Regions from separate parts of the Yersinia alsatica genome, predicted to be linked through region 1. Evidence: predicted binding sites of a transcription regulator. Region 1 holds the regulator's gene; each other region holds the start of a gene.

Region 1 (7,730 bases):
CACTAATGCTTGCCAACTCACTGCTGCTGAGCAGACCCCCACAGCTTGAATAAAGCGCAGCACCAAGAGTTGTGTTGCTGTCTCAACCCACAACACCCCCAAACAGCCGATGGCAAATAACCCCAATCCAGCTAATAGCACTGGTTTGCGGCCCAGCTTGTCGGAGACTGGCCCCCAAATAAGCTGGGCGATAGCGAAACCGGCGAGGAAGATGCTGAGACTGGCACTAATGGAACCAGCGGAGGCTTGTAATTCTTGTTGCATGGCACCAAAGGCGGGTAAATACATATCGGTGGCCAAGTACCCCAACATGCTCAAACCCGCCAGATAGAACATGAAACTTGTTGACGTCTTCATACTTTATTTCTCTTTATCATAATTTTGCAGGCAATTTGCTGTCTTGAGACAGCTTTATAATTAGGGATTTATAGCGGGGGGCATTCTATCCGCTACGATAATCAGTTGTGAAACGGTAATATTTGCGAGAAGCTATCAAAAAAATTGACACCAAATAATTGAATATAGAGAGGCAGAAAATAATGTGGTCTGAATACTCATTGGAGGTGGTTGATGCTGTGGCGCGCACCGGCAGCTTCAGTGCGGCTGCTCAAGAATTGCACCGTGTGCCGTCTGCCGTCAGTTATACCGTGCGCCAACTGGAGGAGTGGCTGGCAGTTCCCCTGTTTGAGCGGCGTCATCGCGATGTCGAATTAACTCAGGCTGGAGTGGTTTTCATCAAAGAAGCCCGGGATGTTATCAAAAAAATGAATAACACGCGCCGTCAGTGCCAACAGGTGGCGAATGGCTGGCGGGGGCAATTAAATATCGTGATAGATAAAATCGTCAAACCGCAGCGAAGTCGCCGCCTGGTGCTGGATTTTTATCGCCATTTCCCTGACGTGGAGCTGCGGGTGCGCTATGAGGTGTTTAATGGTGTCTGGGATGCTTTGGTCGATGGGCAAGCCGATATGGCCATTGGTGCCACCCGGGCCATCCCGGTGAGAGGGCGGTTTGTATTTCGCGATATGGGCTTTTTGACCTGGCATTGTGTAGTCAGTGTGAACCATCCTTTAGCCCGTTTAACCGGGCCACTTAACGACAATCAGTTGCGGCCATATCCTTCACTTTGTCTGGAAGATACGGCACGAAATCTGCCTAAGCGAGATACCTGGACGCTGGATAATCAGCAACGATTAGTAGCACCGGACTGGACGACGGGGATTGACTGCCTGTGTGCAGGGCTTTGCATTGGTATGGTGCCAGCCCATATGGTGTCGCCGCTGATTGCCGATGGCCAGTTGGTGGCATTGACGTTAGCTGAACCACTGCCGGATAGCCCGTGCTGCTTAACCTGGGAACAGAATAATCACTCCCCAGCTTTAGCGTGGTTACTGGACTATTTAGGTGACAGTGTCACGCTAAATGACGAATGGTTAAAGGATGGCAATGCAGCGGATGACGGCGGCGTGCAGCACTAGCGGCCAGTCACGTGGAATGTGACTGGCCGAAGAGGATTAACGGCGGTAATCGCGGAACGGACCATCAGCGACAGAACGGCGCTCTACCAGTTTCGGGTGTACTTCAATGGTTTGTGGGTCTTCGCGCTTGCTGACAATACGATCAAGCAACATGGCAAAGGCGGTTTCACCTAATCGCTCTTTGGGCTGGTGGATCGTGGTTAGCGCCGGTGAGAAATAGCGGGCATTACGCACATTGTCATACCCGATCACCGAAATATCTTGCGGCACGCGTAAACCCAACTCATCAGCGGCACATATTGCGCCCATCGCCATGATATCTCCGCCACAGAATACCGCGGTCGGACGATGTTTTTGCGTCAAAATCTGATGCATGGCTTTATAACCAGACTCAGGTTCAAAATCGCCCTGAACCACCCATTCATCGCGTATCGTGATATTGGCTTCCTCTAATGCCTTCAGGAAGCCCTGATGGCGACCGCCCCCGGTATTACGTGATAACTGGCCGGGAATAGCACCGATATCACGATGGCCGCGCTCAATCAGATAACGGCCAGCTATATAGCCACCCTCGAAGGCATTATCAATAATTGAATCGGTGAAATCACCGCGCGCGGTGCCCCAATCCATAACTACCATTGGAATATTACGATAATCTTCCAGCATCCCTAACAGTTGCTCGGGATATTCTGAGCACATCACTAATAGCCCATCAACACGCTTTTGCGCCAGCATGGCCAGATAAGCTTTTTGTTTATCCAGATTATTATGAGAGTTACATAAAATCAGGGTATAGCCTTTGCTATAGCAGCTATTTTCAACCGCTTCGATCACTTCAGCGAAATAGGGGGCTTCACTGGATGTCGCCAGTAAACCAATTGACTTAGTGTGATTCACTTTCAAACTGCGAGCCACAGCACTGGGCGAATAATGCAGTTCTTTAATGGCTGCCCACACAGCAGCCTTGGTATTTTCGGCGACGAAACGAGTTTTATTGATCACGTGTGAAACGGTGGTGGTGGACACACCCGCGTGTTTGGCCACATCTTTAATCGTTGCCATAAAAAAATGACTCCTAAGCTTACCTGTTACAGCAGGTAAGTATTATGTTAATCGTTTGCCTGCATTACTCGAAAACCGCTCAGACAGAAGCACGATAGTAGGCTGGATGGTTGAGTCAGCTGGTCGTCTGAGAGTTTTTATTGGACGTTATTAGTCGGTATGCAGTTATGAACTGCGAATTTTGTCTGATCTGGAGGGAAAGTGGAAGAGCTAATCAATGTTATAAAGTGCGTAATGAGCACAAGATTTTTTTTCCTATCTGTGGGAAAATAATTTAACGCACTAATTATGTGCCTTTTCCCTACTAAAATTAACCGGCTGAGGAGTTTTTATGGATACCAATTTGAAGATGTCGCTGATTACGACTGTTGGTGCGCTGGCAATGATTATTGTCTTTAGCTTCGTGGCGGTAATGAATTAATTAAGCCGCTTGCCGGTGATAAGTAGGGCGGTTTACCCGCCCTTAATTATTACGCCGCTATTAAGCTAAATTCTGCTCAACAAAAGACCAGTTAACCAAAGCCCAGAAGTTCTCCAGATATTTTGGCCGCGCATTGCGGTAATCAATATAGTAAGCGTGTTCCCACACATCCACAGTCAACAACGGCTTATCGCTGGTTGTCAGTGGTGTTGCTGCATTCGATGTACTGACAATTGCCAGAGTGCCATCCGCTTTCTTGACCAGCCACGTCCAACCTGCACCAAAGTTTTTCACTGCGGCGTCGGTAAATTGCGCTTTAAATTCAGCAAAAGAACCAAAAGATTGCTTAATGGCATCATCGACTTTGCCCGTTGGTTCACCACCGCCATTCGGCGACAGACAGTGCCAGTAAAAAGTATGGTTCCAGACTTGGGCAGCATTGTTAAAGATGCCGCCGCTGGAGGTTTTGATAATCTCTTCCAACGTCTTAGCAGCAAACTCAGTATCTTTAATCAGGTTATTAAGATTCACCACATAGGTGTTGTGATGCTTGCCGTAATGATATTCCAGTGTTTCAGCCGAAATATGCGGTTCCAGTGCATTTTGTGCATAAGGTAATGCGGGTAATTCAAAAGACATAGCTCTCTCCTTTCGGGGTTGCTCAGGGTGTTTGCTCCTCAAATCCGGTCATTAGCTGTAGCCATGATGCGGCGAAGAGCGGTTAAATCATAATTGTTGTATTTTTGTTGTGGGTATTAATCTTAACAACTTTCAACAGGAATGACAGATATAACCACACTACAAGATGGGGGATTGCACGAAAATTAAACGCATTGAGTTATGTGATTGGTGGGGATGGTGAGAGGTAGGCACCTGATAGATTTACCGGGTGCCAGAGTAAGGATTAGCGGATGGTTTTTGGTGTCACTACCCGGCGCGCGCCGACATAGTGATCTTGCCAGTAGTCATTATCCATCATGCTGATGCGGATCTCTTCGCCCGTCCGCGGGGACTGAATAAACTTGCCGTTGCCTAAATAGACCCCTACATGGTCGGCCACACCACGATTAGCAATATTGAAGAACACCAGGTCACCACTTTCTAATTCAGCGCGTTTAACCGGTGCTGCATCGCGCAAATGATACATTTCGTTGGCGGTGCGCGGCATTTTTATTCTGATGACATCTTTATAGGCGTAATAGATAAGCCCGCTGCAATCAAAACCGGTATTAGGGGAGGTGCCGCCCCAGCGATAAGGTTTGCCGACTTGTTTCATCAGTTTGCTCATAGCGGTTTGTTTGGCGTGTTGGTAGCGTTTTTTATGTGCCGGGCTGAGTTTCATTTTATTATTTGCGGCTAATTCGGTGCTGGCTTTCCCTTCCGCTTTATTTCTATGGCGACCATAAGCAACTTTTTCTGTTTTCTTAACTGTCGCCTTTTTATTGGCCGCAGTTTTAATATCGGTTTTTTTACTCTCAGTGGCTTTACTGTTGTTTGATTTTTTAGCGGTAGGTTTGCTGACTTCTGGTGCTTTCTTCTTAATAGTTTTACTGGCAGTGGCGGCTGTTTTCTTTTTATCGTTATTGGCGGCTATCTTATTTGGGACTTTTTTACTGGTAGTGTTTTTATTGTTGTCGACTTTAACTTTCTTAATGTTTTTATCTGCTTTACGTTTCTTGCGATCATCAGGGCTGGCCTGACTAATCTGACCTTTCTTTTGCTCAGCAGAGACGTGAGCCTGCGGCGACGCATGCGCCAGGTTTAGAAATAGCTGGGTGAACAGCAGCACAAACAGCGTAAGAATTAAACGCATAATAACGCTACCAACCTTGGCCCTGAAATGAATATGAAGAGTCACAGTATTGCCGAAACTCCGGATATAAAACAGCGGCGAACTACAAGAATCTAATCGATATTGTGAGAAAACGTTAATGGCGTCGCAATTGTTGTTTTTTCACCCGTCAAATGACCTTAAATCAACCATACGTCAACGAGTTAACCACCGCCTATTTCAAGCACCCCACAAGCAAGATAATAATGAAGTGATGGGATCAAAAATGTTATTATAAATGCATATATTTGTAGCCGACAATATAACCATTTGCTGGCAGAGTAAAGCCCCTGCAAAAGATGGCGTTTTATTCCTGTCGTGACAGTCGCTACAATAGGCCGTACGCAATAATTAAATTGAGCAATAAGTATTGTAGCCACAGGGCTTGAGGAAGCAAGAAATGACCACGATTGATAAAATTCAGCGCCAGATAGCGGAAAACCCAATCCTGCTTTATATGAAGGGTTCACCTAAGCTGCCAAACTGCGGTTTCTCTGCTCAGGCTGTGCAGGCGCTGTCCGCGTGCGGCGAGCGTTTTGCTTATGTTGATATTCTGCAAAACCCAGATATTCGTGCTGAGCTGCCAAAATATGCCAACTGGCCAACCTTCCCACAGCTGTGGGTTGATGGTGAATTGGTCGGCGGCTGCGATATTCTGATGGAAATGTATCAACGCGGCGAACTGCAAAAGTTACTGAAAGAAACTGCCGATAAATATCGTGCAGAAGAAGAAAAACCAGCCGCAGAATAATGGGTTGGCGAGTGAGTGGAACAAACAAAAGGTGGCTTGCAAGCCACCTTTTTTAATCATGAAATCGCTATTCCCACCTCAAATCTGCTTACTCAGATTCACCCGCCGGTACCGGCCAGCCACCTAGTTTCTTCCAGCGATTCACTAGTTCACAAAATAGTTTTGCGGTTTGCATGGTATCGTACAACGCGGAGTGAGCCTGGCTACTGTCAAAGGGGATACCCGCAGTCAGACAAGCTTTAGCCAACACTGTTTGCCCCAGCACTAACCCGCTGAGCGCGGCAGTATCGAATGTGGCAAAAGGGTGGAATGGATTGCGCTTCAAACTGGCACGTTCTGCCGCCGCCATCACAAAGCTGTGATCAAAGTGGGCATTGTGCGCGACAATAATTGCCCGGTTACAGCCTTGATCTTTCAAACCTTTGCGTACCGCTTTGAAAATGGCATGTAAGGCTTCATATTCACTGACTGCGCCACGCAAAGGGTTGGTCGGGTCTATGCCATTAAATGCCAGCGCTTCAGGTTGCAGATTGGCACCTTCAAAAGGGTCAACATGAAAATGCAGTGTTTCATCTGGCAACAGCCAACCATCCTTGTTCATTTGCAAGGTGACGGCGGCAATTTCCAGTAATGCGTCAGTTTGAGCATTAAAACCGGCGGTTTCTACATCAATTACTACCGGGTAATACCCACGAAAACGGCCACTCAGGGCGTTAAGGTCACTTTTATCTGCCATCAGTTTCTTATCTTCATCGAATTCAGCGCACATTATGTCAAATTTTAGCGCGGGATGCAGGGGGATATCGCGATGAGAAAAAAGGCACCTTACCGGTGCCTTTAAGTTAATCAGTTTCCGAGGCCCAGTCCGGCGCTCTTATTCTCGATTAACTCGATTTTGTAACCGTCGGGATCTTCGACAAAAGCAATAATGGTATTACCGCCTTTGACCGGACCGGCTTCACGAGTCACTTTACCGCCCGCGTGGCGAATTTGGTCGCAAGTGGCGGCAACATCATCAACACCCAGCGCCAGGTGACCGAATGCAGTCCCCATTTCGTAACTATCAACGCCCCAGTTATAAGTCAGCTCAATGACTGAACCTTCACTCTCATCACTGTAACCGACGAATGCCAACGAATATTTATATTCGGTATTTTCGCTGGTACGCAGCAAACGCATCCCTAATACCTTGGTATAAAAATCGATGGAACGTTGCAGGTCACCCACGCGGATCATGGTATGGAGTAAGCGCATTTACAAAGCCCCTTATAATCAATAGGTTAAATTTACAAGTCATGATAAATAAAAACTAATTTATAATCATATAGCAATATTATCACACTCACTAGCTCGGTAATCTTCTACGGGTCAAAAACAAAACAGCCGGTCAGAATTATCTTCTAACCAGCTGTTATTTAATGAATTATATAAAAGAGTCTTACAGTGTTGGGTAGTCAGTATACCCTTTAGCGCCACCGCCGTAGAAGGTTTCACCATCTGGCTCATTCAGCGGCGCTTTCTGTTGTAGACGAGCGACCAAATCCGGATTGGAAATGTAGCTGCGGCCAAAGGCGACGGCATCAATAAAGCCTTTCTCAATCAGGTCTTCAGCTTTTTCTGCGGTATAAGCACCCGCACCGATAATCACCCCTTTAAAGCGTGCGCGCACGGCGTCACGGAAGGCAGCGGTATAAGGTTTTCCACCGGCCCAGTCTGGCTCGGAGATATGCAGATAAGCAATCTGGCGTTTATTCAGCTCATCAATCAGATACAGCGCAGCTTCTTCCTGATCTTCACCATTATCCAGGCCATTGAACGGCCCCAGTGGTGAAATACGAATCCCAATATGCTCAGCACCCCATTCAGCGGCAGTGGCATCGACCACTTCCAGTGTCAAGCGCGTGCGATTTTCAATACTGCCGCCGTATTGGTCGGTACGTTGGTTTGATGCTGGAGACATGAATTGGTGCAGCAGATAGCCATGGGCGGCATGCAGCTCAATATAGTCGAAGCCAGCTTCACGGGCATTCGCCGTTGCCTGACGGAAGTCATTGATAATGCTGGGGATCTCTTCGGTTTCCAGTGCCCGTGGAGTCGAGCAGGGAACACGCACCCAAGCACCGGTTTCGTCACGGATGGTGGTGCGGGTGTCGGCCGAAATAGCCGAAGGCGCGACGGGCGCTTGCT
Region 2 (7,730 bases), 960 kb from region 1:
CAGCCGCCTATCCGATGCGCGTAACCGTGCCAATCAGATGAAGCCGCACCCTATTGCCTCGTCGCAAGACTATCTATTCGCCAAGGTTCGTATTCTTGGCATGTATGGTTCGACTGAAAATAGCCTAACGCCAGACCTGTTAGACACCTTGAGTAAAGGCACCACTCGTGAGCAACTGGCTGCTAAATATGGCCAGGCTATTTTGTGGTATCAAGCCAAAAAATATGATGAAGCCCGCAATCAGTTACAACCACTGTTAGCGCAACAGCCGGGCAATATTTGGTTCCTCGATTTGATGACAGATATCGATTTGGGGCAAAACAAACCGGCGCAAGCTATTGAGCGGTTACAAAAAGCGATCGCAGCACAAAAAGATGAACAGCCGGTATTACAGCTGAATCTGGCTAATGCGTATGTACAGGGCGGGCAGCCGGCTGCTGCCATTAAGTTACTGAACCGCTATACCTTCGCTAACCCAAATGATCCGAATGGTTGGGATCTGCTGGCGCAAGCAGCTGCTGCAATGGGGTTACGCGACCAAGAACTGGCAGCTCGTGCAGAAAGTCTGGCATTAAGTGGTAAATTGACGCAAGCCATTGGTTTACTTAGCGATGCCAGCGCACGAGTGAAGTTAGGGAGTTTAGAACAAGCTCGCTATGATGCTCGCATTGACCAGTTGCGCCAATTGAATGAGCGCTTCCGCAAATATCAGAAGTCTTAAGGAAAGTTACGATGAAAGAGGTCACGATTTATCATAATCCACGCTGCACCAAGAGCCGGGAGACCCTCGCCCTCCTCGAACAGCATGGCATTAAGCCGCAAGTGGTATTGTATTTAGATACCCCACCTTCAGTGGCAACCCTGAAAGAATTACTGCAACAGCTAGGTTTCAGTGATGCCCGTCAATTGATGCGCACCAAAGAAGATCTCTACAAAACACTGAATCTGGCGGATAAGGCACTGACACAGGATCAATTGCTGCAAGCGATGAGTGAGAATCCTAAGCTCATCGAGCGCCCGATTGTAGTTTATCAAGGCAAAGCACGCATAGGCCGCCCACCAGAGCAGGTGCTGGAGATCTTGCCGTGATTCGGGGTTGGTAACTGAGTACAGCAAGGCAGTCAGCGAGCTCATCCCGATGAGCTGACTCAAGTCAGTGATTCGGGTGTGTGAGCGCAGCTAACACCGCTGCGGTGCCACAAACGCAGGGCACCCCAAAGTCATTGGGGTTGCAGCAAGGCAGTCAGCGAGCTCATCCCGATGAGCTAACTCAAGTCAGTGATTCGGTGAGTGAGCGCAGCTAACACCGCTGCGGCGCCAAGGACGCAGGGGGATTAAAGCCCCAGGATCTCTTTCACAAAAGGAATAGTCAACTTACGTTGGGCGGTGATAGAAGCGCGATCCAGTTGATCGAGCGTCGTAAATAGGGTGCGCATTTCTCGGTCCAGGCGTTTTAGCAGAAAACGGCCAACATCTTCCGGCAGTTCAAAACCACGCAATTTGGCACGTAATTGTAAAGCCTGCAGTTTTTCATCATCTGACAGCGGCTGCAATTTATAGATCTGCCCCCAATCAAGGCGGGAAGCTAGATCCGGCAAGCCGAGATTTAATTGGCGTGGTGGACGATCGCCGGTAATTAATAAGCGGGTACGACCAGTTTCTACAATGCGGTTATAGAGATTAAATATCGCCATTTCCCACTGCTCATCACCGGCAATACACTCAATATTATCAATACACACCAGCGCGAGTTGCTCCATGCCATCCAGCACTTCCGGCACAAAATAGGCACGTTTATCTAGTGGGACATAACCAACAGCCTCGCCTTTTTGCGATAACTCAGCACAAGCGGCATGTAACAGATGGCTGCGGCCACCGCCTTCACGCGACCAGAAATAGATATAACTGCCATGAGACTGATGCACAGCGGACTGGATCGCCGCTAATAGGGACGGGTTCTCCCCCGGATAAAAACTAGCGAAAGTTTCATCATCGGGAAGATAGAGTGGCAGTGAAAGCTGTGCCGGCGTATTCAGAAGCACCTCAACCAACAAAACGGGCGGGAAAACATGGCAAGCTTACCACAAAAAATTACAACAGCATAAAAACCTGATCTTAGGCGACAATCTGGCCGAACTGACAATAAGCGCTCGGCCAGATCCCAGTTTATTTCAGCGCGGATTCTTCATCCGGTGCGTCAATAATCTCTTCTTCAGTGCGGATCAAGCTGATCACTTTGAACAATAAGCTCAAGCCAATACCCACAACCGTTGCCAGCGCCATACCTTTCAGTTCAGTCGCGCCAATATTTACTTTCGCGCCACTCACCCCGATGATCAGAATAACAGAGGTTAAGATCAGGTTTTGTGCTTTGTTGTAGTCAACTTTTGACTCAATCAACACGCGGATACCTGAAGCGGCAATGACGCCGTACAGCAGCAGTGAAACACCGCCCATGACCGGGACGGGCACCGCCTGAATCGCAGCAGCAAGCTTACCAATACACGACAGCATAATAGCCAGAATCGCCGCGCCGCCAATCACCCACGTACTGTAAACACGGGTAATCGCCATAACGCCGATATTCTCACCATAAGTGGTATTCGGTGTGGAACCAAAGAAGCCGGAGATAACCGTCGAAATACCATTGGCAAACATCGAGCGATGTAAGCCTGGGTCACGAATTAAATCCTTTTTGACAATATTCGCGGTTACCACCAAATGCCCGATATGCTCGGCAATCACCACCAGCGCCGCTGGCAAGATAGTCAGAATAGCAAACCACTCAAAACGAGGTGTATAGAACGTCGGTAACGCAAACCAGTGAGCATCACGAATTGGGGTTAAATCCACCACCCCCATCACGAATGACAAAGCATAACCAACCAGCACACCAATCAGAATAGGGATAATGGCAAAGAAACCACGGAACAGCACCGATCCCAGAATGGTCACGCCCAGCGTCACCATTGAAATAATGATGGTATTTGAATCGACCGTCACGCCTTCAGCAGGCAGCAATCCCGCCATACCCGCCGCAACACCTGCAAGCTCAAGGCCGATAACAGCCACAATCGCGCCCATCGCCGCCGGCGGGAAGAGAACATTTAACCAACCGGTGCCGGCCTTTTTCACAATCAGCGCCACCAGACAGAACAGCACGCCGCACATGATAAAACCACCCAATGCCACTTCGTATCCCAGCGGAAGTAACAGCAATACCGGTGAAATAAAGGCAAAGCTGGAACCGAGATAAGCAGGGATTTTTCCCTTACAGATAAACAGGTAAAGCAAGGTTCCGATACCGTTAAATAGCAGCACCGTCGCTGGATTGATTTTAAATAGAATAGGAACTAAAACTGTGGCACCGAACATGGCGAACAAATGTTGAAAACTCAGGGGGATCGTCTGGAGCAGCGGTGGGCGCTCGCTGACGCCAATGGTGCGACGGCTCATTATCTCTATCCTCTCAATTAGAATTAGATGGTTATATGATGTTGGTTGCTTAAAAAAAGTTTGCGCTGAAAATCATTCAAAAAAAAGCCGACTATCAAGTCGGCTATCATCGTTTATTTTGTTCCGAAAATCTTATCACCGGCATCACCCAACCCTGGGATGATATAGCCGTGTTCATTCAAACCTTGATCGATGGAAGCGGTATATAACTCAACATCAGGATGCGCCTCTTCGAGAGCCTTGATGCCTTCAGGTGCCGCAACCAATACCAATACTTTAATGCTCTGGCAGCCAGCGTTCTTCAGCAAGTCGATGGTGGCAATCATTGAACCACCGGTGGCCAACATTGGGTCAACAACTAATGCCATCCGCTCATCGATATTTGACACCAGTTTCTGGAAGTAAGGCACTGGTTTCAAGGTCTCTTCATCACGATAGACACCGACCACGCTGATACGCGCACTTGGTACATTTTCCAGCACCCCTTCCATCATGCCCAAACCGGCACGCAGGATTGGCACCACAGTAATTTTCTTACCTTTAATCTGTTCAATCTCAACCGGACCGTTCCAACCTTCGATGGTCACTTTTTCAGTTTCCAAATCGGCGGTTGCCACGTAAGTCAGCAAGCTTCCTACTTCAGACGCCAACTCGCGAAAACGCTTCGTACTGATGTCATTCTCACGCATCAAACCAAGTTTATGTTTTACTAGTGGGTGTTTCACCTCAACGATCTTCATTATTTTTCTCCTGGTTAGGCGACTGGCGGCCAAAAAAATCGCGAGATTATACCGCCTTTTTTTTTGAACGCCACAATGAATAGCCTGATTCAGATCAATAGAAAATCATTATTAAGTCAAGAAAGCTAAAAATCAGGGTGATATCACAAGCTACTCGCAAACGTTTGCCTGCGCTGTTAGAATTGTCGCGTTTTCTTCCTATACCCGAAGTAATTGAAGTTGCAGGTAGGCAGCTAGCAAGCGAATCCTAATGAGCTTACATCAGTAAGTGATTAGGGTGAGTGTGTGCAGCAACAACCCTGCGGCTCCAAGTAAGAAGGGTAAAAGCTCAAACAGCCAACCGCCGTGGGGACCTCGCAGTGACCAACAAAACCTCTCTCAGCTATAAAGACGCAGGTGTAGATATTGATGCCGGCAATGACCTTGTTGATCGCATAAAAGGTGTGGTTAAACAGACCCGTCGCCCAGAAGTAATGGGTGGATTGGGCGGGTTCGGTGCCCTGTGTGCTCTGCCACAAAAATACCGTGAACCTATTTTAGTTTCAGGCACCGATGGCGTGGGCACCAAGCTGCGTCTGGCAATGGACCTGAAACGCCACGATACCATCGGTATCGATTTAGTCGCTATGTGTGTTAATGACTTGGTAGTTCAAGGTGCTGAACCGTTGTTCTTCCTGGACTACTTTGCTACCGGTAAACTGGATGTAGACACCGCCGCCAGCGTCATTACCGGTATTGCCGAAGGATGCAAACAGTCAGGTTGTGCACTGGTGGGCGGCGAAACAGCCGAAATGCCAGGGATGTACCACGGTGAAGATTATGATGTTGCGGGCTTTTGTGTCGGCGTCGTCGAAAAATCCGAAATCATTGATGGCAGCAAAGTTGCCCCCGGCGATGCTCTGGTGGCTTTAGGTGCCAGCGGCCCGCACTCCAATGGTTATTCACTGGTGCGTAAAATTCTGGAAGTCAGCAATACCCATCCAGAGCAGACTCAGTTGGAAGGTAAATCTCTGGCCGACCATCTGCTGGAACCGACCAAGATCTACGTAAAATCTATTCTTAGCCTGATTGAGCAACTTGATATTCATGCCATTGCTCACTTGACCGGTGGCGGCTTCTGGGAAAATATCCCGCGGGTATTGCCACAAGGTACTCAAGCCGTTATCGATGAAACTAGCTGGCAGTGGCCTGCGGTATTTAGCTGGTTGCAACAAGCCGGTAATGTCAGCCGCCACGAAATGTACCGCACATTTAACTGCGGCGTTGGCATGGTGGTCGCCCTTCCCGCTGACTTGGCCGATAAAGCAGTTGAGTTACTGACCGCATCCGGTGAAAAAGCCTGGAAAATCGGTGTGATTGCCGCCGCCGACGAAGGTGCAGAGCAAGTGGTGATTAACCCGTAACATCAGCGATTAATCATTCAGCCATTTAAGATTTTCGCATCGCGAATGAATCCCGATGAGCTTACTCAGGTAAGTGATTCGGGTGAATGAACGTAGCTAACAACCCTGCCGCTTCAAACCTAGGGATACCCAAAGTAATTGGAGCGACAGGTAGGCAGCAAGCGAATGAATCCCGATGAGCTTACTCAGGTAAGTGATTCGGGTGAGTAAGCGTAGCTAACAACCCTGCCGCTTCAAGTACGAAGGGTATATGAAAAAAATAGTGGTTTTGGTCTCCGGCCAAGGAAGCAATCTGCAAGCCCTGATAGATGCCCAGCAGCAAGGGCGCATTTCAGCAACCATTTGTGCGGTATTCAGTAATAATCCGCAGGCTTATGGTTTGGAACGCGCGACGCAAGCCGCGATTCCAGCTCACGCGCTGGATGCTCAAGCATTCTCTGACCGCGCCAGTTTTGATTTGGCATTAGCGCAAGCTATTGACCAATATCAGCCGGATTTACTGGTGCTGGCGGGTTACATGCGGATTCTCAGCTCTGAATTTGTTCAGCATTATGCTGGACGGATGCTGAATATTCACCCTTCCCTATTGCCGAAGTATCCCGGTTTGCACACCCATCGACAAGCATTGGAAAACGGTGATCAAGAGCATGGTACTTCAGTGCATTTTGTTACTGAAGAGCTGGATGGCGGCCCGGTTATTCTGCAAGCCAAAGTCCCGGTTTTCAGTGAAGACACCGAAGAGGATGTCGTTGAAAGAGTGCAAGCTCAGGAACACAGCATTTATCCGCTCGTCGTCAGTTGGTTTACTGATGGCCGCTTAGTGATGCAAGATAATGCAGCTTGGCTTGATGGCAAGCGCTTACCCACACAAGGGTATGCGGCAGAATAATTCGACAAAAATAGATTAACTAAAGGCGCTCCCCTTCCACGGTGAGCGCCTTTTTACTTATTCTTTTGTCATCCCCAACATCATTGGAATTACAGGAAGGCGGTGAGGGAAAGAATCCCGATGAGCTTACATAAGTGAGTGGTGCGCGGCTAACACACCTGTAACTTCAAGTACGAAGGGTATAAGGTTATAATTATCAAGGCAGCAGCCGCTGTCGCCCTATAAGGAATAAGTATGTCTACCAATAGCAGCGTCCGGTTACGCCCACTGGAGCGGGATGATCTGCCGTTTGTCCATCAATTAGATAATAATGCCAGTGTGATGCGCTACTGGTTTGAAGAACCTTACGAGGCCTTTGTCGAGCTATCTGATCTCTATGATAAGCATATTCATGATCAGAGCGAGCGCCGCTTTATTATTGAAGGTCTGGGAGTCAAAGTGGGTTTGGTCGAACTGGTCGAAATTAACCATATTCACCGCCGCGCCGAGTTTCAGATTATTATCGACCCTGCCCATCAAGGTAAAGGTTATGCTGGCTCAGCCGCAAGACTCGCGATGGAGTACGGTTTTTCCGTACTGAATTTGTATAAACTCTATTTGATCGTCGATAAAGAGAATAAAAAAGCGATCCATATCTACAGCAAATTAGGCTTTGAATTGGAAGGTGAGCTAAAACAAGAGTTCTTTATCAATGGTGAATACCGTACTGCAATTCGTATGTGCATTTTCCAGCCACAATATTTGGCTAAATATAAAACGCCATCGATAAAGAGTGCTTAGTCAATTGGGGCCATATGGCCCCAATGTCTATAACCTGAGTTAATTTAACAAATTCAGTAATGTAATATTATCATTTACATTAACTGCGTCTATATTTGATAACAAAAACTCTTTCGCGCCAGCATTGTGGATACTAAAAATATTGTATGCGTAAACAATGTTAATAATATCATCTTCACTCAACGAGTCATTATATATAACAAAGGCGCTGATAACTGATTTAATAATAAAGAAATCAATAGTGTATTTGTAAAAATCCTCGACTAGATTATCCGTATCGTTCAGTGCAAACTGATTATGGTAGAAATTATACTGGAATAAATTACGCAAAATATGTGGGTGTTGATTAAATAAAGGCATAACTTTATCACTCCAGGCAGAACTCAACTGCTTCATCCGCTCTTCCAACTGATTAACATCAACCTCATTCATTAAATGATGAATCAGAAATGCCATATAATT
Region 3 (7,730 bases), 460 kb from region 1:
TTTGGTTTTAATATTAGCGCCAATCATTGCCGTGATTTGAGTCTGGTAGATGACTGCCGTAATTTTATTGAGGCCTTTGGCTGCAATAAGATCAATATTACGCTAGAGCTAACCGAGCGAAAGTTGATTGTTGCCGATGAGACTACAGATAGGTTATTTGCAGAGCTTCATGCTCTGGGGGTATTTATTGCTATCGATGACTTTGGTACGGGGCATTCAAGTTTGACTTATTTGCAGAAGTTTAAAGTCGACTTTATTAAAATTGACCAAAGTTTTGTCGGCATGATTGGTTCAGATGCGTTGTCGAGCCACATTGTGGGGAATGTTATCGATCTGGCGACACGACTGGGGCTGCAAACTATAGCCGAAGGCGTCGAGAATGATACCCAAATGCGTTATTTACAAGCGCACAAGGTTGATTATCTGCAAGGTTATATGTACGGGCGACCAATGCCAATGAACGAGTTTGCCAAATATATGTTCCATTAAGATTCTTTTGGCTTTATGTATAAAACAAAAGGGTGCCAAGGCACCCTTTTACAGTGAGACATTACCACTTAATCAGAGCACGGCAACGATGGCTTCACACAGTGGTGCCATATTGTCTGGTGTCATGCCAGCAACGTTAACACGGCCAGAATTTACGGCATAAACAGCAAACTCATTGCGCAGACGCAGAACTTGTTCTTTAGTCAGACCGCTGAATGAGAACATGCCGTTCTGGTTAATGATAAAGCTAAAATCTTGCTGAGCGCCTTTTTCCTGCAAGGTATTCACAAACAACTGACGCATACGATGAATGCGTTGGCGCATGTCAGTCAGTTCTTGTTCCCAAATTGCGCGTAGCGCAGGGGTGCTGAGTATGGTCGCAACCACAGAAGCACCATGAGCAGGAGGGTTAGAGTAGTTGGCACGGATAACAGCTTTAACCTGACTGAAAGCAATATCGGCTATTTCACTGCTTGCGGCAACAACAGTACAAGCACCAACGCGCTCATTATACAGGCCGAAGTTTTTGGAGTAAGAACTACAAACAATCAGTTCTTGATGCTTCGCGGCAAAAATACGCAAACCTTGGGCATCTTCTTCCAAACCTTTGGCAAAACCTTGATAAGCGAAGTCAAACAGCGGCAGCCAACCTTTGGCTACAGACAGCTCAGCTAATTGGCTCCACTGGGCTTCTGTTGGATCGATACCTGTTGGGTTATGGCAGCAGCCATGGAATAGCACGACATCGCCCGCTTGGGCTTCTGACAGGCTACTTAATAGGCCATCGAAGTCCAGCGCATGGTTTGCAGCGTCATAATAGGCATATTCAACAACTTCTAATCCAGCAGCAGCGAAGATGTTTTTATGGTTTGGCCAGCTTGGATTGCTGACCCAGACACGTTTGGCGCTGGTTTGGTGGGCAATAAAGTCAGCGGCGATACGTAATCCACCAGTACCACCAGGCGTTTGAGCAGTACGCGCGCGCTTATCAGTAATGATCGCGCTATTGGTACCGAACAGCAGTTCCTGAGTACAACTGGCGAAAACGGGCAGGCCATCAATGCCCAGATAGTTTTTGGTAACTTCATTTTCCAGCAAATACTGCTCAGCTTTTTTTACGCTGGTCAGCACCGGCGTCTTCCCGGTTTCGTCTTTGTAGACACCGATCCCCAGGTTGATTTTATTAGGGCGGTCATCCGCGCGGAAAATATCGGTCAGGCCCAGAATTGGGTCCGCAGGTGCAGCAGTGATTTTTTCAAACATGTCAGAGGCTTCCATGGCTTAGCGTTAAGCAAACAGAACCATCAGGGTAGCGCCAGTTGCGGTCTTTGCCAACCGTTTGCGAGAAAAAGAAATGAATGTTGTGAGGCGGGGGGATTCAGGGTGAAAAATCGGCAGAATAGGTCAATCAGCAGCGTAATATCCCTAGATTGACTAAAGGGAAAACAAAAAGACAGAGCCGAGGCCCTGTCTTTTTTTCAACTTATGTCAGCAGATAAACTGCGTGATTAAGTTTAACTTAGAACTGGTAAACCAAGCCAACACCAACAACGTTGTCTGTGTTCAGACCGTTTTTAACAGTGAAGGTATCTTCGTCCAGCAAGTTGATTTTGTAATCAACATAGGTAGACATGTTTTTGTTGAAGTAGTAGTAAGAACCAACAGAAACATATTTCAACAGGTCATGGTTGTCGCCAGTTGCGTCATTCAGATCCTTGCCTTTAGACTGAACGTAGCCTAAAGATGGACGCAGACCGAAGTCGAATTGGTATTGTGCAGTAATTTCCAGGTCACGAGTTTTGTTCGCGATGGTGTTAGCTACAGTACCGTATGGAGTCATGTTCTGAGTTTCAGCATACATAACAGCCAAGTATACGTTGTTTGCGTCGTATTTAGCACCAACGTTCCATGCTTGAGCTTGGTTGCCTGGAGCGGTAGAAGCATCTTTCTGCAGAGTAGTACGGTTTGCAGTAGAGTAACCAGCACCGAAGTTCACGCCGTAGCCGATATCATAAGTGGAAGACATGCCGAAGCCGTCGCCATTAGATTCTTTAACATCGCCATTACGTTCGTTTTTGCCTTGGTATTGCAGGGCAAAGTTCAGGCCGTCAACCAGACCGAAGAAGTTGGTGTTACGGTAAGTTGCCAGACCAGTAGAACGGCCAGTCATGAAGTTGTCAGAGTTGGAGATTGAGTCACCACCGAACACTGGCAGCATGTCAGTCCATGCGTTGACGTCATAGATTACGCCGTAGTTACGGCCGTAGTCGAATGAACCGAATTCAGCAAATTTCAGACCAGCAAAGCCCAGACGGGTTGCGTTGCCATCTTGAGCGTCACCGCCTTCGGTGTTGTTTGCTTGAACGTTGTATTCCCACTGGCCGTAACCGGTCAGTTGGTCAGTAATTTGGGTTTCGCCTTTGAAGCCAAAACGAACATAAGATTTGTCGCCGTCTTGTTTAGCGTTATCAGAGAACTGGTGACGCGCGTCAACTTTACCGTACAGGTCAAGTTTGTTGCCGTCTTTGTTGTAGATTTCTGCTGCATTAGCTGCGCCAGCTACTAACAATGCTGGGATTACTACTGCAAGAATATTGCGCTTCATCATTATTATTACCCTCATTGGTTTTATTCGGACACCTGCCACTGCCGCCAATAATTTTTTTGGAACTATTGTTGAGAGTTTGGTGTCGTCTGTGTCTGAACGCAGTGTTCCATTCACCGGCCCTATAATCCACACCGAAAATGCTACCAATTACCTGAATATGTTTCATTGGGAAACTATGTGTTACTAAATGTAAATATCAGGGAACTTTGTGACTTAGATCGAACTTTAAAAAATGACAAAAGCCAGCTGAGCTGGCTTTTTTTTATACAAAAATACAAATTTTTTCTAAATGATAAACTTAGAAGCTGGCATTTCTCGGTGTGCGAGGGAATGGAATAACATCACGAACGTTTTGAACTCCTGTTACATAGGAGATTAAACGCTCAAATCCAAGGCCAAAACCTGAATGTGGCACTGTGCCATAGCGACGAAGGTCACGATACCACCAATAATCTTCTTTATTGAGGCCCATTTCTGCCAGACGAGCATCCAGCACATCTAAACGTTCTTCACGCTGTGAACCACCGATGATTTCGCCGATACCCGGGGCAAGGACATCCATCGCGGCTACGGTTTTACCATCTTCATTCATCCGCATATAGAAAGCTTTGATATCTTTCGGGTAGTTTTTAACCACTACCGGCGCTTTAAAGTGTTTCTCAGCTAAATAGCGCTCATGCTCAGAAGACAAATCAATCCCCCAAGACACATCATTTTCAAATTTCTGGCCCGATGCCAGCAAGATTTCAATGGCGTCGGTATAGTCAACCTGAGCAAAGTCAGAAGTCACAAAACGCTGTAAGCGATCTACAGCATCTTTATCTACGCGCTCGGCAAAGAATTTCATGTCATCAGCACGTTCGTTCAGTACTGCCTGGAAAACGTATTTCAACATTTTCTCAGCCAAACCGGCGACATCATCTAAGGAAGCAAAAGCCACTTCAGGCTCTACCATCCAGAATTCAGCCAAATGACGGCTGGTATTGGAGTTCTCTGCCCGGAAAGTTGGGCCGAAGGTGTAAACTTTTGATAACGCACAGGCGTAGGTTTCACCATTCAACTGACCGGATACTGTCAGGAAAGCTTCTTTACCGAAAAAGTCTTCGCTGAAATCGACAGCACCGGTATCTGTGCGTGGCAGATTTTCTAGATCCAATGTGGATACACGGAACATTTCGCCAGCGCCTTCGGTATCTGAGGCGGTGATTAGTGGGGTAGAAACCCAGAAATAGCCATTCTCATCGAAGAAACGGTGAATGGCTTGCGCCAAGGTATGGCGAACGCGAGCAACCGCGCCGATTAAGTTAGTCCGTGGGCGCAAGTGCGCGACCTCACGGAGATACTCGATGCTGTGACGTTTTGCTGCCATTGGGTAGGTATCGGGATCATCGACCCAACCGACGACTTTAATAGCCGTGGCCTGAATTTCAAAACTTTGGCCTTCACCCGGTGATGCAACTACCGTTCCGGTGACTTCTACAGAACAGCCGGTAGTCAGATGCAGCACTTCATCCTGATAATTCGGCAAACTATTATTCACGACGGCCTGTAACGGGTCAAAGCAGGAACCGTCATAAACGGCAACGAAGGAGATACCCGCTTTAGAATCTCTCCGGGTACGCACCCAACCGCGTACGGTGACTTCACTGTCAACCGCAGCACGGCCTTGCAGTACGTCGACTACAGGCACTACGCTCATAGATTTCTCTCTTTAATAAATAGTTTTATAGAAATAGTTAATAACCCAACAAAATGGGGATATTGCTATGTTACTTGTGGCAGTGCAGGACACAAGTAGAAATCACCAAATCGGTGCAACATTTCTAGGGTTAGCTTAAATAAAGACGGCATAAACGGGATAGAGTTTAATAGAGACAATGATGAGGAGACAAAAGATGTCGGTGATATGAATAGCCGGGCAGAATGAGCCCAGCTACTCGTAAACCCGTGAGCAATATGCTAACTGGCTTTCTTAACCAGCGGCAGAGCAAATGCTTCACGTAATTCATCAACAAAAGCCGGGTCGTGGCAAATAGTTTTACCCGGGCTATCAGAAAGCTTAGCGACGGGTTTATCGTTACATTCGACCAGCTTAATAACAATATTAAGTGGTTTGACACCGGGAATATCGCAGGTTAGGCGGGTACCAATACCAAACACCAATTTAATCCGCTGATAGAAATGGCGATATAGCGACAGCGCTTTTTCCAAGTCTAAATTATCAGAGAACACCAGCGTCTTGCTCATAGGGTCAATACCCAGTTTTTCATAATGAGCGATAGCTTTTTCACCCCATTCGACCGGATCACCCGAGTCATGGCGCAATCCCTGATAGCGCTTAGCGAATGTCTCGTCAAAATCGCGCAGGAAAGCATCCATGGTAATGCAGTCGGTTAATGCGACCCCAAGTTGATCGGGATATTCATCTAGCCAAACTTGCAGCGCCACGCGTTGGCTGTTGGCCAGAACCGGGCTTATCTGCTGGTGAGCCTGGAACCATTCATGGGCCTGAGTGCCAACCGGCGTTAAAGATAACTCGCGCGCTAAATCATAATTACTGGTGCCGACCAGATAGGGGAACTCGTCTTTTAAGCTGCTAACAATGGCATGTTGTATCTCGCGTGAGAAACGACGGCGTGTACCAAAGTCCATTAATTTGAAGTGAGTAATATCGATATCAGCACTCAGCGCTTTAAATTGCTGAAGTTTACTACGCAATTGCTTGACGGCTTGAGCGGCGGTGACATGTACAGAACGACGGTGATGTACGATTTCACTGATTACTGCCAGTAATGGCACTTCCCATAGAATCGTTTCACACCACAGCCCGGTAATGCGAATATCTAATTTCCCTTCCTTATTTAATACGCTGACTTGCTCTGGATTAAAACGAAAATCCCGCAGCCAATTCAGATAGTCATCCTGAAAGAAGGGTAAACTTGAAAGATAGATAAACTCATCATCGGTCAATGCCAATTGGCTCATCAATGTTATTTGATGGCGGATTTCGTCGGCATATTCGCCCAACAGCTCATCACCACGGCAGCGAAACTCCGCAGCAACGGTAATATGGCGATAACGATGGAACACTGCTTGTTGCATATGGAGCTTATAAGCATCCGTATCAAGCAATGAAGTCAAAATCGGTGAGGCGTCTTGGGTCATGGCGCTATACAGCATCCTCGTAGGAGCATTTTCCACAGTCGGCATAATCTAAAAGTTGCAGGAGTATACCGGTATTATCCTGTTATTGAAGCCTCATCACACCATAAATGCTAATCAGAGGTCTAGGATTAAACGTGCCATTATCAGCGAAGTCGCTCTTTTCTTAAATGTGTTATGGGATAAAAGCCAAATTTTTAGGTATTTAGATGATGAGAGAGAAATATTGTCTTAAAAAATATAGGGTTATTAACTTGAGTAGAATATCGACAAAGCGTAAGTTTTTATGTCTACGATGGGGAAATGCATCTTGCACATTTCCCCGTCATTATATTTGCATTTCTTAACAATTATTTAATTTTAGTCAAAACGAGGCAAAATTTTAATAAGAGGTAACTAAAGGAGGGCTGACTGGCTTGGTGTTCTTTTATAGATTTTCTGGCTATTTTTAGGCCAGACATAGACGTGGGGTTGTGGTGGTGATTAAGTGAGTATCTGCTTATCTGGGTTTAATTTTATTAATGTGCAGGCTGCTTTTTGTTCGATACAGAATTTGCCGCAATAGCATAGGTTCTCAACTGGGATTTTTTTGCAATTGTGATACATTGAAAAGCTATCTGAGTCTGAGGGCAAAGCCACTGGCAGCCTTGTTTTTAACCCAAAATTATTGGTTTTCACTCAAACATTATTGTTTTTAGCCTAATGTTTTTTAGCCCCAACAACCATAATTGCAGACCTGGTAATCATATTCACTGATGACGTCAAAAGGGTTTCTATGACACAACAGCCGCAAGCTAAATACCGTCACGATTATAAATCGCCGGATTACACTATCACCGATATCAGTCTGGACTTCGCGCTAGATGCACAAAAAACGACGGTAACGGCGGTCAGTAAAGTAAAACGTCAGGGAACAGATGGCGCACCGCTGATTTTAAATGGTGAAGATCTCACATTAATGAGTCTCAGTGTTGATGGGCAAGCCTGGCCACATTATCAGATACAGGATAACGTGCTGGTCATCGAACAACTGCCGGCGAATTTCACACTTACAATTGTTAATGATATTCATCCTGCAACCAACAGTGCGCTTGAAGGGTTATATCTTTCCGGCGAAGCATTGTGTACCCAGTGTGAAGCCGAAGGTTTTCGTCATATTACCTATTATTTAGACCGCCCTGATGTGCTGGCGCGTTTTACTACGCGGATTGTTGCCGATAAAACGCTTTATCCTTATTTACTCTCCAACGGTAATCCGGTGGGGAAAGGCACTTTAGACGATGGTCGCCATTGGGTTAAATGGGAAGACCCATTCCCAAAACCTTGCTACCTATTTGCTTTGGTCGCCGGTGATTTTGATGTTTTACGCGATAAATTCATTACTCGTTCTGGTCGAGAAGTTGCGCTGGAGTTGTTTGTTGACCGTGGCAATTTGGATCGTGCTGATTGGGCGATGACCTCGTTGAAGAAT
Region 4 (7,730 bases), 1.8 Mb from region 1:
AAAGAGGAAATGGTGATGGATAAAACACTATTCAAATCACTAAGATTATTAATACCATTTTGGGAGCGTAGTTCAGAGCCTTGGGCTGTAAAAGATCGTCAATCAAGATTTGTTTATGCGAATCTCCGAGTGAATAAATTATTTAATTTATCAGATAAATATAATTTAGAGGGGAGACTCGACGGTGAAGTCCCCACACCTGCGGCTGAATTTCAGGAGGAATTTCAGAGGCAAGATAGTAAAGTAGTGTTACTGCAAGATCGCGTCACATCCGTTGATATACAGTTATATGATGGAGTTTCATATTTCACACCTTATTTCTGTGATAAATTTCCATTAATAGATGAAAACGGTGTGTGTCAAGGCGTTATTTGGCATGGTAGCCCTGTGACAGAGACAATATTATCTCGTTTAAATAAAATAAAAGTTCCCACATCCCTCATGTTTACTCCACCATCTGATTTATTTACCAAAAGAGAGTGGGAGGTGCTTTTTTATATTTTGCATGCATTTTCAAGCGGTGAGATTGCTAAAAGGCTCCAATTATCATTGGGGACTGTGAACAATGTTATCCAAAAGATCTACAGTAAAGCTGGCGTGACGAACAGGCGGCAAGCCGTAGAGTATTGCTATGAAAACAAAATCGATAACTATGTTCCTCAAAGCTTCTTTGAATACTCAGGGTCTTTTCCACTTATGTAGAATCTTTTATGCCGATTACGTTCGCTATTTCCCGTAATCGGCGGCTTTATTCAATCCAATGTGGAAATCAGTCAAACAGAGACTCTGTAAGCCTCTTTATTGCCCCGTAACGCCGTGCACCTCACCATGCTGTATAGTTTGGTTAACTTGCTGCCCGTGGCTGTCAGTTGCTTGCAGAGAGCCGCTAACGGTAGATTTTAATGCGGTATCTGCTGCCAGGCTGCCTTTTATCTGTAATTTCAGGTTACCCAATCCTTGCAAGGGTAATGCTGGCCAGCCCCAGTTTTGTAAGAGATTGAGATCAACAGAGCGGCCGGTCAGAGCCAGAGATAAGGCCCGAGCGGGTGTTTGGTCAATACTAGCGGTGGCCTCCAATAACCCCTCTTTAGTAAAAGCACTTAAATCACTAAATGTAATTTGTTGCTCATTAGCACTCAGAGCGAGCGATGGGCGACGAACATCATTTTTATTAAAGGTCGCATTACCGGCATTCAACATTAATGAGCCAGACCACACTCCCCACTGATGATTTTTTGCCAGCAGTAAGTTAGTCCCTGCGGCATCCAGCGACGTAATCTGGAATGGAAAGTCTGGGCTAATATCAATCAGCAAGTTACGGTTCGCATTTAACTTGCCGACATACACTTCTGACAACCAGTGAGGCAGTGTTTGTTGCCATTGCTGTTTCCAATCGGCAGGTAAGGTATAAACCAGCGCCACCAGAGTCAGCTCATCCAGTTGTAAACGACCAGTATCGCGCGCCCAGTTGCCTTGAGTTCTTAATAGGCCATCTTGCCAACGAGTTGAAAACTGGCTAATGGCAACGCCTGTGGGCGATAAGGTGAATGTCGCGATCGGATCGATAAGATGAATATTACCTTTAATAATATCGCCAGCATTGAAGGACAATTCCCCGTCATCACTTTGCCAGTCACCTTGCTTAAACGTGATATTTCTTAGTGTCAGATCTAAATCATTAAAGGCCCAGTTTTTCCCTTCAACACGCGCATCAATTAAATCAAAGCGTTTCAATGTAATAGGGGGAAGCTGCAAAAAGGTATTCCAGACATCTTCTAGTGTTGCTGGTGTTTGCAGGCGAATATTGCTCAAGCGCATGCGGTCAACTAACCAACTGCCGTCAGCGGATTGACTAGCATTACCCGTGAGTTCACCTTGCGCGATATCAGCACCGAAATTATTCAGCGTAAGTGCATTTTTCTGTATTGAGCCTTGCAGATAAAGTTTCTGGGCAGTGATGCCATTAATGGTCAACGAACCTGCACTAAACTGAAATTGGGCATTTTCACCCAGACTATTGCCCGGCAATGGCTGCCAAGGGACCAAGCCACCATTGACTTGCTGACCGGTAACTTTCCACTGACCCGCGGTACTTTTGGGCTCAATCGTCGTATTCAGCGCCATATTGGTTAGCTGTAAGGTATCGGCCTGTAAAGGTAATGGCGAAGTGCTGTTGTTGAGGGTTAAGTTACCATTTTGCAGCGTTAGGCTGAGAAGATGGCGCGGCTCTGTCAGTTGCCGCCAACTTAGACCAAACAGCGCCTGCTGGGCGATAAGAAATGGCGGCTGATTGGCGCGGCCCAGAGTGACATCAGTAAAGCTGATTTGCCCGGGCTGTGACCATGAGTGATCTATTTTCCCCAGAGAGAGGCGATATTCGCTGTTATCACTGACCCAACGGCTTAACCAGCCGGCAGCCCAACTGGTCTGAAGCAATACGTAGCACAGCACTACAGACAGCACCAGCAGCAATAATAACGTTAGCAGCACTTTCCCGAGAAATTTCATCCGGTTTTTCCACGCCTATCGGTATACGGAACCCTGTTTATGCCGCAAATTGTCCCTTAGCTCAATAGACAATCAGTTATCGGAGCATAAAAAAATGGCCGGTATCGTTTACGACCGGCCATTTTTGTGACGTGTTAGCGAAAAGATTATTTTTCTTGTGGGAAGAGGAGGTTAAGTACGATGGCTGTAATACCACCGGCTGCAATCCCAGAAGAAAGTAACGTTTTCACCCAATCAGGTGCAAATTGCAGAATCAATGGCTGCTGTGCCACACCCATGCCGACTGCCAATGATAAAGCCATAATCATAATTGCGCGGCGATTGAGAGTTTCACGTGACACGATACGCACGCCGGAGGCAGCAATGGTGCCGAACATCACGAGGGTTGCCCCACCTAGAACAGGTTCAGGGATGTGTTGCACGAATCCAGCCACCGCTGGGAACAGACCCAGAACAATTAGCATCAGCGCCACAACAAAACCGACATAACGGCTGGCAACACCGGTCAACTGGATTACGCCATTGTTCTGACCGAAACAAGAGTTAGGGAAGGTGTTGAACACCGCTGATAACATTGAGTTCAAGCCATTCGCCAACACGCCGCCCTTTAGGCGTTTCATGTACAGTGGGCCATGAACGGGCTGTTCTGACACATCTGAAGTTGCCGTGATATCGCCAATGGTTTCAAGCGAAGTGACCATAAAGATAAGCATCAACGGCACCAGCAGATTCCAGTCAAAAGACAAACCATAGTAAAGCGGCGTTGGAATAGTAATCAGGGCGGTATCGACGACTGGGCGGCTTTCCGGCAGCATGCCGAGCGTCCAAGCCAGCAAGTAACCCACAGCCATGGCGATAACCAAAGACGCGACGCGCAGATAGGGGTTGCGCTGGCGGTTGAGTAAAATAATGACTAACAGTACTGAACCGGCTAATAACAGGTTTTTCGGTGAGCCAAAGGTATGGTCGCTCATTGCGCCATAACCACCGCCAATAGATGTCAGTCCAACCTGAATCAATGATAGCCCGATAATCATCACCACAATACCGGATACCAGTGGTGTAATAATGCGGCGCGCCAGATGCAGGAAGCGGGAAAGTATGATTTCAGTACAGGATGCAACCATCAAGGTACCGAACAGTGCCGCCATCATGGTAGGGATATCCGCCCCACCATTTTTCAGCGCCAGTCCACCCATAATCAGTGGAGAAACAAAGTTAAAACTGGTGCCCTGAATTGATAACAGGCCGGAGCCGACCGGCCCCCACGTTTTAATTTGCAGCAGTGATGCCAAACCAGATGCAAACAGCGACATGCTAATAATGCGTTGGGTATCTTCCGCCGGTAATCCCAGTGCCTGACAAATCAACAGGCCAGGGGTTATTACCGCAACAAACATGGCCAGTAAGTGTTGGCATGCAGCAAATAGTGTTTGGGCGATGGGTGGGCGGTCTTCTAAACGATAAATGAGTTCGCTGGGGCGAGTTGTTGCCTGCTGTGGGGCATCAAGTTCGGCGGATTGCGTAGACATGGAGTGGCATTCCCGGATCGGCAAAGAGGGCATTTTAATGATCCGCCTCACAAAAGCAATCGGTTGCGCCGTATTTTTTTAAATATTCTTATCGGGCGCTCATTCATGTTTTTCTATCACTAACCTTGTAATTAGCGGCATTTTTTTTTCTAATCCCCCTCTAACTGCTTTGGCGTTTATTAAGGAAATGTCTAACGTCATATTTTTACTCGATATTTTAATCGCATGGAGTACCAAGATGTTTCATCTCGATACCTATGGCACGCTAGTCGCGGCCTGTCTGGTTTTATTGTTAGGCCGAAAGCTGGTAAAAACTGTCCCTTTTCTCAAAAAGTACACCATACCTGAGCCTGTAGCTGGTGGGTTATTGGTGGCTGTTATGTTGCTACTGATGCAAAAGACCCTTGGTTGGGAAATCAGTTTTGATATGTCACTAAAAGACCCGTTGATGATGGCATTCTTTGCCACTATCGGTCTGAACGCCAACTTGGCCAGTTTACGTGCTGGTGGCAAGGCTCTGAGTATTTTCGTGTTTGTCGTCGTCGGTTTGCTACTGGTGCAGAACGCGATTGGCATTGCGCTCGCGAAATTAATGGGGCTAGACCCATTGATGGGACTATTAGCGGGTTCTATCACGCTCTCTGGTGGGCACGGTACTGGCGCTGCATGGAGTAAAGTATTTGTTGAGCGCTATGGCTTTGAAAATGCAACTGAAGTTGCCATGGCCTGTGCGACCTTTGGCTTAGTACTGGGTGGGTTGATTGGCGGGCCAGTCGCTCGTTATCTGGTCAAGCACTCTTCCACGCCAGACGGTACGCCAGAGGACAGCGAAGTGCCCTCCGCTTTTGAAAAGCCCTCTGCCGGCCGTATGATTACTTCATTGGTCTTGGTCGAAACCATCGCCATGATTGCTATTTGCCTGATGGCGGGCCAAGTTATTTCGGGTTGGCTGCAGGGCACGATGTTTGAACTGCCGACCTTTGTGTGTGTGTTATTCATCGGGGTTATCCTCAGTAATACACTGTCGGCGATAGGTTTCTACAAAGTCTTTGATCGCGCAGTATCAGTATTGGGTAACGTCAGCTTGTCATTGTTCTTGGCGATGGCCCTGATGAGTCTGAAACTGTGGGAGTTGGCATCGCTGGCATTACCAATGTTGGTTATTCTGTCGGTCCAGGCATTGGCGATGGCGCTGTACGCTATTTTTGTCACTTACCGGGTGATGGGCAAAAACTATGATGCGGCAGTACTGGCGGCAGGGCACTGTGGCTTTGGTTTAGGTGCGACGCCGACCGCTATTGCGAATATGCAGGCGATTACTGACCGTTTTGGCCCGTCACATTTAGCCTTCTTGGTGGTACCTATGGTTGGCGCGTTCTTCATTGATATCGTCAACGTGATCGTCATTAAGCTTTATCTGTTGCTGCCAATCTTCCCTGCAGTCGCAGGGTAATTGAAATTAAGGGCTGGTTTATAGGCCAGCCCTCAACATCAATAGATAAATACTTAAGCATTGGTATAGCGCGTTCGCTCAGGTAGCCAGCGCTCTATTAATGCCCGAGCATGTTCAGGATATTGCTGATGCAGGTGGCGGGCGACCCGCTGTACTTCAGGGATCATTGCCTGATCACGCAGCAAATCAGCCACTTTAAACTCGGCGCTCCCTGTCTGGCGTGTTCCCAATAATTCGCCAGGACCACGAATTTCCAAGTCTCGCTGAGCAATAACAAAGCCATCATTGCTATCACGTAATACTTGCAAGCGCATCTGGGCGGTTTTGCTCAGTGGCGTTTTGTAGAGCAGCACACAATGCGAAGCCACAGCTCCGCGACCAACACGGCCACGTAATTGGTGTAATTGCGCTAAACCCAGGCGTTCTGGGTTATCGATGATCATCAGACTGGCATTGGGGACATCAACCCCGACCTCTATCACTGTGGTGGCAACCAATAACTGCAATTCGCCCTGTTTAAAGGCTTGCATAACCGCCTGTTTTTCTGGGCCTTTCATGCGCCCATGAACCAAACCAACTTTGATTTCTGGCAGCGCAATTTTTAATTCTTCGCAGGTGACTTCGGCGGCCTGAGCCTCCAACAATTCAGACTCTTCAATCAAGGTGCAAACCCAATAGGCTTGTCGCCCCTCTTCCAAACAGGCATTTTTGACTCGCTGGATAACATCGCTGCGGCGAGTATCAGGAATTGCCACTGTCGTGACGGGGGTTCTACCTGGGGGCAGTTCGTCAATTACCGAGGTATCAAGGTCAGCATAGGCGGTCATCGCCAAAGTTCGTGGAATCGGCGTCGCGGTCATAATTAACTGGTGCGGATGGAAGCCTTGCTCCTCGCCCTTTTCCCATAAAGCGAGCCGCTGATGAACACCAAAGCGATGCTGTTCATCAATAATCACCAGCGCCAGCCCAGAAAATTGTACTTGCTCCTGAAACATGGCGTGGGTGCCGACCACCATGGAAACTTGGCCACTGGCAACCGCCTCTTGTTGTGCCAACCGGGCTTTGCCTTTTTGTTTCCCAGCCAGCCAGCCGACCTCTAGACCTAATGGTTCAAGCCATTGACGGAAAGTATTCGCGTGTTGCTCGGCTAATAATTCAGTGGGAGCCATTAGCGCAACCTGCTTGCCATGGGCAATAGCCCGCAGGGCCGCCAGTGCGGCAACCAATGTTTTCCCTGATCCCACATCCCCTTGGATCAACCGCATCATGGGGAAGTTATGGGTCATATCTTGCTCAATTTCCGCCACCACCCGCTGTTGAGCACGGGTTGGCGTGAAAGGTAGTGCCGCCAGAAAACGTGGTTTAAGTTGCTCTTCAGCCAGCAGTGGTAGCGCCCGATAACTTTGCGCTCCCGCTCTGACCGCCAACATGCTGAGGTTATGGGCCAATAACTCTTCCATAATCAACCGCCGCTGGGCAGGGTGCTTGCCTTGCTCTAAATCGGCCAGTTGAATGTCAGCTGGTGGGCGATGCAGGGTATGAATAGCTTCTGGCAGGCTAATCAGAGAGCGGCTTAGTTCTATCGGTAATAACTCAGCAATAACACTGGAATCCAGCATTGCCAGCGCTTGATCGATAAGTTTTCGCAGGGTGGCCTGACGAATCCCCTCAGTGGTGGGATACACTGGCGTCAATGATTCCTGCAATTCAACACCAATATTCTCGCCATGTACCCGATATTCAGGGTGAATGATTTCCGGCCCAGTATTACCCCGTTTGGTTTCACCATAGGCAATAACATGCTTGCCCGGAGACAGGCTGTTTTTCATTGCAGCATTGAAGTTGAAAAAACGCAGGGTAAGGACACCGCTTCCGTCGGTGATTTGGCAGGTCATCATCCTCCGCCGACCAAAACTAATGTCGGAACGAATGACTTCGCCCTCAACCGTCACTGAAAGGCCGGGCAGCAGATCACCAATACGATAGAGCCGGGTGCGGTCCTCATAACGTAGTGGCAGGTGAAGCAACAGGTCTTGAATCGTCTCCAGACCCATTTTCGCCAGTTTCCCAGCCTGACTTGCGCCAACACCGGAAAGTGTACTGAGGGGTACGGCATCCAGCAGGCGGCCTTTCATTTAAGACTCCGTGGATTGCATGGCTGACCACCATTGCGCATCGGCAATAACCTGGCCTTGGTCATCAATATAAGGCTGGGGAAGCCCTTTACGTTTGGCTAC

What was found. The regulator PurR, encoded in region 1, represses purine synthesis genes. The targets are predictions, from matches to a motif close to CANGCAAACGTTTGCNTG.
Positions count from the first base shown of each region.
Region 2: purM (phosphoribosylformylglycinamidine cyclo-ligase) is a predicted target of PurR. The motif match lies at 4,350-4,367, and genes of this name have one in related genera.
Region 3: N0H69_RS11320 (amino acid aminotransferase) is a predicted target of PurR. The motif match lies at 1,818-1,835, and genes of this name have one in related genera.
Region 4: gltS (sodium/glutamate symporter) is a predicted target of PurR. The motif match lies at 4,093-4,110, and genes of this name have one in related genera.

Region 1 covers NZ_CP104006.1:3,025,894-3,033,623, forward strand. Annotated here, with positions in the region: gene punC (purine nucleoside transporter PunC) at 1-357, opposite strand, end outside; gene punR (DNA-binding transcriptional activator PunR) at 540-1,478, shown strand; gene purR (HTH-type transcriptional repressor PurR) at 1,515-2,540, opposite strand; gene cydH (cytochrome bd-I oxidase subunit CydH) at 2,872-2,961, shown strand; gene sodB (superoxide dismutase [Fe]) at 3,022-3,600, opposite strand; gene N0H69_RS13525 (C40 family peptidase) at 3,866-4,774, opposite strand; gene N0H69_RS13530 (Grx4 family monothiol glutaredoxin) at 5,193-5,543, shown strand; gene rnt (ribonuclease T) at 5,632-6,279, opposite strand; gene gloA (lactoylglutathione lyase) at 6,390-6,797, opposite strand; gene N0H69_RS13545 (alkene reductase) at 6,982-7,730, opposite strand, start outside.
Region 2 covers NZ_CP104006.1:2,062,376-2,070,105, reverse strand. Annotated here, with positions in the region: gene bepA (beta-barrel assembly-enhancing protease) at 1-721, shown strand, start outside; gene arsC (arsenate reductase (glutaredoxin)) at 733-1,089, shown strand; gene N0H69_RS09110 (hypothetical protein) at 1,170-1,304, shown strand; gene hda (DnaA inactivator Hda) at 1,335-2,042, opposite strand; gene uraA (uracil permease) at 2,167-3,456, opposite strand; gene upp (uracil phosphoribosyltransferase) at 3,570-4,196, opposite strand; gene purM (phosphoribosylformylglycinamidine cyclo-ligase) at 4,556-5,599, shown strand; gene purN (phosphoribosylglycinamide formyltransferase) at 5,850-6,488, shown strand; gene speG (spermidine N1-acetyltransferase) at 6,723-7,268, shown strand; gene fliB (flagellin lysine-N-methylase) at 7,308-7,730, opposite strand, start outside.
Region 3 covers NZ_CP104006.1:2,568,976-2,576,705, forward strand. Annotated here, with positions in the region: gene N0H69_RS11315 (EAL domain-containing protein) at 1-489, shown strand, start outside; gene N0H69_RS11320 (amino acid aminotransferase) at 562-1,752, opposite strand; gene ompF (porin OmpF) at 2,009-3,094, opposite strand; gene asnS (asparagine--tRNA ligase) at 3,396-4,796, opposite strand; gene pncB (nicotinate phosphoribosyltransferase) at 5,057-6,262, opposite strand; gene pepN (aminopeptidase N) at 7,035-7,730, shown strand, end outside.
Region 4 covers NZ_CP104006.1:4,802,506-4,810,235, reverse strand. Annotated here, with positions in the region: gene N0H69_RS21760 (helix-turn-helix transcriptional regulator) at 16-702, shown strand; gene N0H69_RS21755 (AsmA family protein) at 799-2,508, opposite strand; gene N0H69_RS21750 (uracil-xanthine permease family protein) at 2,655-4,040, opposite strand; gene gltS (sodium/glutamate symporter) at 4,279-5,493, shown strand; gene recG (ATP-dependent DNA helicase RecG) at 5,547-7,628, opposite strand; gene trmH (tRNA (guanosine(18)-2'-O)-methyltransferase TrmH) at 7,629-7,730, opposite strand, start outside.